Rubinisphaera italica: one gene and its partner. The protein of the gene in region 1 interacts with the protein of each later gene in a pairwise test. Links are inferred from orthologs where the notes say so. Each region holds a gene or a part of one and is shown on either strand. Other genes may lie near its edges.

Region 1 (4,831 bases):
CTCCCGTCAGCCCATTTTTGATGGCGAGAAAGAAGCTCGGTTGATCGCAACATCCTGTAGCCAGGCGCCGGAAGGCCGTGCGGCCTGGACGTTGGAGTTACTGGCCGATCGGATGGTCGAGTTGGAAATTGTGGAGAGCGTGTCACCGACAACAGTTGGTCGGACGCTGAAAAAAACGAGTTGCAGCCTCATCGCCGCAAATGCTGGGTGATTCCTGCCAAAGAGAATGGCGAGTTTGTTGCTCGGATGGAAGATGTGCTGGACATTTATCAGTGGGAGTACGACGAAGAATATCCGGTGGTGTGTATGGACGAGCAACCGATGCAACTGATCAAAGAAACCCGGCAGCCGCTTCCCTGTGAACCGGGGAAGCCTGCCCGATATGACTACGAGTACGAACGAAACGGAACCGCCAACCACTTTCTGTTTACCGAACCGAAAGCGGGCTGGCGAAAAGTGAGCGTGCGTCCGACCAAGACGCGTCGCGACTGGGCCACCGAGATCAAAGCGTTGCTCGATGAAGAGTATCCGAATGCGGAAATGGTGATTCTGGTTTGCGACAATCTGAATACTCACACCGTGGGGGCGTTGTATGAAACATTTGAACCGGCTGAGGCGAAGCGCCTGGCCGACAGGATCGACATCCGATACACGCCCAAACATGGGAGTTGGCTGAATGTCGCCGAGATCGAATTGAGCGTGTTGACCAAACAATGTTTAACGCGACGCATCCGAGATATTGAAACATTGAGCCGCGAAGTGACAGCTTGGATGAACCATCGCAACGAAAGCCAATCGGGTGTCGACTGGCACTTTACAACCAGCGAGGCTCGTATCAAACTCAAACGCTTGTACCCACAATATCAAATGAATTGAGGTACTAGTGCTCTGTTCCAACTCAATATTAAGGTGCCAGTGGTACACAACCCGAAGCTTAAATTGGAACAGTCCATTAGACCATTTTCAAATGGTTTCTGCAGTCGCTTGGACTCCAAATGACCGTAAAACACTGAGTTTGCTCCTGCCAAACGTTGCAGGTGATTTTGGAATATGCTCAAGAATGAACGTGTGAAGTGTTTATCGCATTTGCAGCGGGTCGACATCGAGTGCGTATTCAATCATTGTCAGTTTATCAAATTGCTTGCGGCACTTTTCGATCAAAGCACATATGGCGGTGTGGGAAGTGCTTGTGATGAGAATCTGATAGCGATAGTAATCTTTGTGTCTCGCCAGTGGAGCGGGAGCCGGGCCGAGGATGCGGTATTTATCGGGCAGGGTTTCCGCATGCTTTTGCAGTTCTTCGACCATTTCGAGTCCGGCAGTGTCGAGGAGCGGTTCATCTTTGGCGCGGAGAATGATTCGCAAGAGTGCCGCTTGCGGCGGCATCTTACGTTCAAGACGATGTCCCAGTTCCCGGTTCGCAAAGCCGATGAAATCGTGCTCGGCGGCAAAGCGGATTGCCTCGGCATCCGGTTGCATCGTCTGCACCAGCACCCGGCCTCCCCGTGAGCTGCGACCAGTCCGGCCTGCGACCTGGGAAATCAATTGAAAAGTTCGCTCCGAGGCCCGGAAGTCAATCTGATGCAAAGCGGTATCGGCATCGACGACACCCACCAACGTGACATTCGGAAAGTCGAGCCCTTTGGCAATCATCTGGGTGCCGAGCAGAATTGAGACTTCGCCGTGACGAAAGCGTTCGAGAGCCTCGTCGTGACTTCCCGGTTTCCGCATCGAGTCGCTATCCATACGTAAGACAGTCACTCCCGGAAACTTACTGCGGACTTCTTCTTCGAGACGCTGTGTTCCCGCTCCGAAATGCCGCAGTCCTTGTTTTTTACAAGCTGGACATTGGCCGGGCATTGGTATTGTGTAATCGCAGGTATGACAGACACAGAGCTTGCGATCTTTGTGCCACGTCAAACTGGTATCGCAATGCGGACAACTCAGTTTTTCACCACAGGAACGGCACCACAACACGGGTGAAAATCCTCGCAGGTTGAAGAATAGAATGATTTGCCCATCGTTTTTCAGGGTTTGATCAATCGCATTCTTGAGCGCCCGTCCAATATTGTGACCTCGTTTGATGAGGGGATCGTTCATCGTGTCGACGGTCACGACCGGAGGCATCGGTAGTTCTTCAATCCGTTTCGGCATGCTGATCAGCTGATAACTTTTCTGCTTCGCCAACCACCAGGATTCCAGCATCGGCGTCGCCGTTCCGAGGACGAGCGGAATCCCCTCCATCGCTGCTCGCTTGCGGGCGACTTCGCGGGCGTGATATCTCGGCACCGTTTCCTGCTTGAATGTCGTTTCATGTTCTTCATCGATGACGATCAGGCCGAGCCGGGGCGTCGGAGCAAAAATCGCACTGCGGGCACCGACCACCACCTGCACATTTCCGGAGGCGATCTGCTGCCATTGCCAGTGGCGTTCACTGTCGGTCAGATGACTGTGCAGCACGGCGACCGAATCGAAACGTCTGCGGAATCGGCGGATCGTTTGAGGCGTCAGGCTGATTTCCGGAACCAGCACAATCGCTTGCCGTCCGAAATCGACCGCGTGCCGAATGGCGCGAATATAAACTTCCGTCTTCCCCGAGCCTGTCACGCCATGGAGCAGGAATGTTTGATCGCCCTTGTAATGATCGATTTTTCTTGGATCGGCGACCTCTTCAATTTCCGGCGTTTTGGTTGTCTTGCCATGATCAATCGCATGCGTGATCGCATCCAATGCTGCCTGCTGCTGATCGGCCAGAATCAAGTCAGCCTCCCGAGCCACCAGCTTTTCAGGAGGCTCATAGTTCATTCGCGTTTCACGAATCGCGGTGAGGATGTTCTTCTTGAGCAAGGTATTGATGGGAGACGTTCCGCATCCAGCCGACTGAGTAATTTCGCCAACCGGCAGAGGTTCGCCGGCATCGAGCAGCACATCGATCACCGCTCGCTGCTTGGCAGGTAGATTCAAGTCTTCCAGATTTGGTAAGACCTCAGGATCGATTTCCACGAGTTTGACCTGCCGTGTCCCGGCACTTTTTTTGACAGCCGCGGGAATGACCGCATGCAGAACCTGTCCCCAGGAGCAAAGATAGTACTCGGCAATCCATTTCGTCAGGCCGAGCATTTTTGCGTCGGCGATCGGCTCACGATCGAGAATGCTGATCAGCTCTTTGACATTCTTCCGCTTCGCAATCGCTTCGGGGGGGCCCTGTTCGCAGCCAACACAAAAGCCGATAGTCGGACGATCTCCACGACCAAACGGAGCCTGCACGCGCTGGCCGGGACGAATCATTTCCCGTAATGCGGGCGGGACGAGATAGTGATACACGGTTTCCATCGGCCGATTGAACACGATCGCCGCAAACAACTGATCTTCCCGATCAGCCCGCTGCCATTTCAGCTCGGCGGCATCCTCAAATAAATTCTGTTGTCGGCTCACTCGCGATGACCTCGTGCCAGATCAGAATCTGGAAACGATATTCCTTTAGGCACATTGACGGATTATTAACTCGTTCAATTCATCTTAACGGTTAGCCGACTTACTGCCAGTCGCCGTAGTTCAACAATGCAATGAGTTGTTGCGTGAAATGCATTTTGTGTAAGCAAGTTCCTGGGGGCACGTCACAGAACGAAGTGAGGTCGTGGCAATAACGGATGACCACACTCTTGGCGATGCTCAGGGACGTGCTACCCATTGAAGAAATTTATCCGGCGATCAATGTAGCAATCGGTCCGGTGCTGTCGGCGAATCTTTTCATCGGCAGCCCCAGCAGTTGAGCCTGAGTCAGCCAGAGATTGGACAGCGGTGTCCCTTCCGGCATATTGATGTGCTGACCGGAATAAACGCGTTTTCCGCCTCCTGCAACAATAATCGGAAGGTCGTTGTATTGATGTGTGGAACCATCTCCCAGCCCGGAGCCGTATGTGAACAAGGTGTTGTCGAGCAATGTGGAGCCGTCGGATTCCTGAATTGAGTCCATCTTTTTGAGCAGATACACATACTGTTCCATGTGGAAGCGATCGACTTTCAGCAGGTCGTCAATCATTTTGGTTTGATTGTGCGACATCTGATGATGACTGCGAGGGGTGTCAAACAGACTTTCAAATTTATAAGGCGTGTCCCAGCGTTCAGGACCAACCATGAAGGTTGTGACATTGGTCAATCCGGTCTGCAGAGCAACCACCATCAAGTCACCCATCAGACGAATATATTCTCCGCGAGGCAGGTACGCTTCAGGAGGTTCATCCAGTTTAACCAGCGAGAGTTCCGCCTTCATTTTCTCCAGTCGATCCATCTGCAGTTCAATGGTACGGATCGACTCAAAGTACTCGGTAAATTTCTCCCGGTCGGCTGAGCCCAGTTGTTTTCGCATCGCGCGGGCATCTTCGAGGACCAGATCGGTGATGTCTCGATACTGATCAATTTCCTGAGTCGAAAACAGACGGCGATACATTTTTCGGGGATCGCGGATCGAAGGAGCCAGATGTCCGGTGCCGTACCAGGAGATGTTGTCGAAATAAATCGATTCTTTATTATCGCGATGACTGTTGCAGCTGAATTCGAGTGTCGGGAATGGAGTTTGAGTTCCAATTTGATCGGCGACGAGATGATCGAGAGTCCGATTCAACGGCCAGGCCGTCCCTTTTATGGTATAAGGTTCGGCACTACTCAGGTAACACGATGCACATTGGGCATGCACGTCAGTCCCTTGCTGGAACGTCCGATCCATGCCCGTAATCAGATTGATCTTCTGCTGAAACCCATCCAGCGGCTGCATTGTGGGAGTCAATTCCGTAAGTGGTTTGACGCTGAAGTTGGGATCCTGCTTTCCGAG
Region 2 (3,775 bases), 4.8 Mb from region 1 along the record:
CAAGTCAGGTGTGCATCTCCGATCGGACCACTTCGGTTTTTGGCGACAATCACGAAGGCTTCACCGGGGCGATCTTCGGGATCGTAGGCTTCCGGACGGTGCAGAAACATCACAACGTCGGCATCCTGTTCGATCGCTCCAGATTCTCGCAGGTCCGCAAGTCGAGGTCGTTTATCTTCGCGTTGTTCAACTCCTCGGTTCAACTGGGCCAGGGCAACGACGGGAATGTCCAAATCCTTGGCCAGGAATTTCAGACGTCTTGTGATCGAGGCAATCTGCTGTTCACGAGGCTGGTTCTTGTCTTCGGCTTCAATCAACTGGAGGTAATCGATAATCACAATGCCGATATCGTATTGTCGTTTCATGCGTCTCGAAACTGCTGCGATTTGCGACATTGTGCGACCGGGCTGATCATCGACAAAAATCGGATACTGACTCAATTCGGTTGAGCCTTCGAGAAGGGCATGATGATCCATTTCATCCAGATCCCCCTGTCGAACTTTGTGGCCATCGACTTTCGAATGGATACACAGCAGACGTTCGGCCAATTCTGCTTTCGACTGTTCCAGACTAAACAGTAACACTCCACTTTTTGCCAGTCCCGCAACCGCCAGGGTGGAGTTACAGACAAAAGCTGTTTTTCCCATACTCGGGCGAGCGGCCAAAATGATGAGTTCGGATTTCTGATAGCCACTCGTCAGTTCATTAAGTCCCACAAAGCCACTGTTGAGGCCACTAACCGTTCCTTCTTGGTCCCGGCGACTGTTAATTCGATCCCAGGTTTCCATCAGGATCGATTTCATATCACTTCGTGTCAGCGATTCCTGCTGCTCGGCCAGCTGAAAGATCTTCTGTTCAGAGCGTGACAAGATATCGTTGATGTCATCGGAAGAATGGTGGGCCTCTTTCAGAATCTCGTTACAGGTATAGATGAGCTGACGCTGCAGCCATTTTTCCCGTACTATCTTCGCATAATACTCAGCATGGGCGGCATGAGGTACCGTTTCCATGATGTCCAGGATCTTGGGCACGCCTCCCGCTTTTTCCAATGAACCCAGCTTTTCGAGTTCATTAGCCAGTGTGACGGCATCGATCCCTCGATCGCCACGTTCAAACATGTCAGCAATCGTCGAAAAAATGCGACGGTTCTGATCATCATAAAACTGATCAGCATTCAAGATGCCCAGAACTTGATCGACCGTGTCATTCACGAGCATCAAACAGCCCAGCACACTGTTTTCCGCATCGAGGTTCATTGGCGGACGTTTACTGAGTAAGCCCTCCGCAGCAGCACTTTTCATATCGGTCGACATGTTCACTCCATTTTACTGACTATCACAGTAGACGCAAAAACAGGATGCCGAACTCGACATCCTGTTTGATTCGCCCTGGTCGGCACCCTTCAAGTCAAACACATACTCAGTGAGCTGTTTGACTGATGGGATTACTTCGAGCCACTAATGGGCACAACCCAGACTTTGACATCCGAAGAGACCTCAGAGTGCAACTGCAGCTTCACGGTGTACATTCCGAGTTCTTTGAGCGGTCCATCGAGACGGATATGTTCCGGCTCGACTTTGTAACCAGCTTTGATCAGAGACTTACTGATGTCTGCAGCCAGAATTGAGCCATACAAATGACCTTCGTCGTTCGCATTGGCTTCGATGGTGACCGAGTATTTCGAAACATTCTCGGACAATTTCTTGGCAGCGCCTTTGCGTTGCTTCTCAAGTTCTCCAAGTTTGACACGGTGCTCTTCGACAGCCTTCTTATTTTCCTCGGTGGCGATAGTCGCCAATCCCTGAGGAAGCAGATAGTTTCGAGCATAGCCCGGCTTTACGCGAACGATATCACCTTGTTTCCCTAATGTGGAAACATTTTCAGCGAGCATCAATTCAACTGCACCACTGGTGCGAGGTGAATAAACTGGCCGACGTTTGACTTGACGCACCATAATAATACCTTGAACATCGAATTTGAAAAGTATTGCTCTTACGAGCTTTATTGATCAGGTTGTCAATCCGAAATAAACACTCCGTTGTCGTGCTTCCCTGAATAGACAACACCATTGACTCTAGCTAATTTTGTTTCAAATATCCTGTTTTTATTCCAGTGACAGGAACGCTTCCCTAAAAAGGAACATCATCATCTTCGGGGCCACTGTCGTAAAAGGAATCGACAGGGGAAGGGGGCATATCGTCGTGAGGCTGTGAAGAGGAGCCACCACCAGCAGATGGACGGGATTGTGCTCCACCACTGCTTGATCGACCACCTCCGCCGCCACTACCACCATCACCGCGACTACCCAGTAATTGCATCGTTTCCCCAACGACTCGCAATTTACTGCGTTTTTCTCCTGATTGTTTATCTTCCCACTGATCGAGTTGCAGTCGACCTTCAATCATCACTGGACGACCTTTTGCCAGATATTCTCCAGCGACTTCTGCTTGACGACCCCACAAGGTTACATCGACAAACGTCGTATCTTCCTTGCGAGAATTAGTCTGCTTGTCGAACCACTGTCGATTTACCGCCAGGCCGATTTCGGTTACTGCTGTTCCACCAGACGTATAGCGTACCTGAGGATCGCGTGTCAGATTTCCCATCAGAATAACACGATTAAAACTGGCCATTGCAACTCCCATTCTTCGTTAATCCGGCACAAATCCGGCTAAACGATCATCGATCCTGCCCACAAGCCAACTGGTTTTTGCCAGCCGGGTGGAATTAAGCGTTTGCTGTTTCTTCTTCGTCTGAGGAGGCTTTTTCAGAAGAGTCACCCTTTGATTCTTCTCCTTCTCCTTCTGCCCCTTCGTCTTCCGCAGATGGATCACCAGAGAGTGATGTCGACATCAAGTCGAACAGTTGTTCTGGTGGAACAATGCACATATGACGCAAAACAACATTGCTCAAGCGGCACAAACGCTGCAGCTGTTGAATTTGTCCTGAATCGGCTTTGACGTAAGTCAGGTAGTGCAATCCCTTACGTTGTCCTTCAATCGGATAGGCGAGTTTGCCATCCATCCAAGGACGGGCTGAGACAACCTCTGCTCCGACTTTGTCTAAAATTGTATTTACTTCTGCGGTAACGCCATCTGGGTCAGTGGCAAATTTACCACTGTCCAACAGAAACATAATTTCGTAACTACGTAAGGCCAACGTGTCTCTCCCGATCGAACTTCAGCAACATCCCATGCTACAGAGCAAACTGTTAGAGGGAAGTCATTAACCCATCCACACTGTGGATAATCATTTATTTAACCACCACTGCTTCAGCAGTGAAGGATACTGTATTCTCTATGCAATGCAGTCAAGCAAATTGCAAACCGTAGGGTAACGAAAATCCACAAAGAATCAATCTCGTTACCTTATTTCCGCTCGAAGTTCTCAGACAGAATTCGAGTTGATTTGATTCATCGCCTTCACAACACCCTCTTTGACCCAGGTTTCTACTCCATCTGCGGCATGTTGTACCGAAATCTGAATCTCAGTCAGTTCTGCATCCGAAAATTTCTGCAACACATAACTGGAGACATCCATACGACCCGGGGGACGCCCAATTCCAAACCTTAATCTCGCAAATTCTTCCGTCTTCAATTTCACTGCAATATCTTTGAGTCCTTTCTGCCCCCCGCTCGAACCCGAGGCTCGCAAGCGGAGTTGTCCCGATGGCAGGTTCAGATCGTCGCAGATGATCAGTATATCTTCTGGAGGAAGTTTGTGGAAATTAATAAGTGAGGCGACTGAAGAACCACTCAAATTCATGTAGGTTTGA

Evidence for each region. The genes of interacting proteins can lie anywhere in the genome.
Region 2: the proteins of priA (region 1) and Pan54_RS05035 interact in binary tests that used the Escherichia coli proteins (3 or more experiments, as listed by UniProt). The link is inferred for Rubinisphaera italica from one-to-one orthologs.

Annotation. Positions count from the first base shown.
Region 1 is NZ_SJPG01000001.1:6,154,117-6,158,947, forward strand. The notes cover bases 757-3,823. They hold priA (replication restart helicase PriA), read right to left. Parts: upstream 3,436-3,823; coding sequence 1,078-3,435; downstream 757-1,077. Other genes in these bases: Pan54_RS23585 (DUF1552 domain-containing protein), read right to left, coding at 3,701-3,823. In the rest of the region: more of Pan54_RS23585, read right to left, coding at 3,824-4,831.
Region 2 is NZ_SJPG01000001.1:1,308,990-1,312,764, forward strand. What follows is about bases 882-3,775. They hold Pan54_RS05035 (single-stranded DNA-binding protein), read right to left. Parts: upstream 2,634-3,775; coding sequence 2,130-2,633; downstream 882-2,129. Other genes in these bases: dnaB (replicative DNA helicase), read right to left, coding at 882-1,313; rplI (50S ribosomal protein L9), read right to left, coding at 1,445-1,954; rpsF (30S ribosomal protein S6), read right to left, coding at 2,728-3,159; pth (aminoacyl-tRNA hydrolase), read right to left, coding at 3,388-3,775. Also shown: more of dnaB, read right to left, coding at 1-881. UniProt on the Escherichia coli protein: Plays an important role in DNA replication, recombination and repair. Binds to ssDNA and to an array of partner proteins to recruit them to their sites of action during DNA metabolism. Acts as a sliding platform that migrates on DNA via reptation.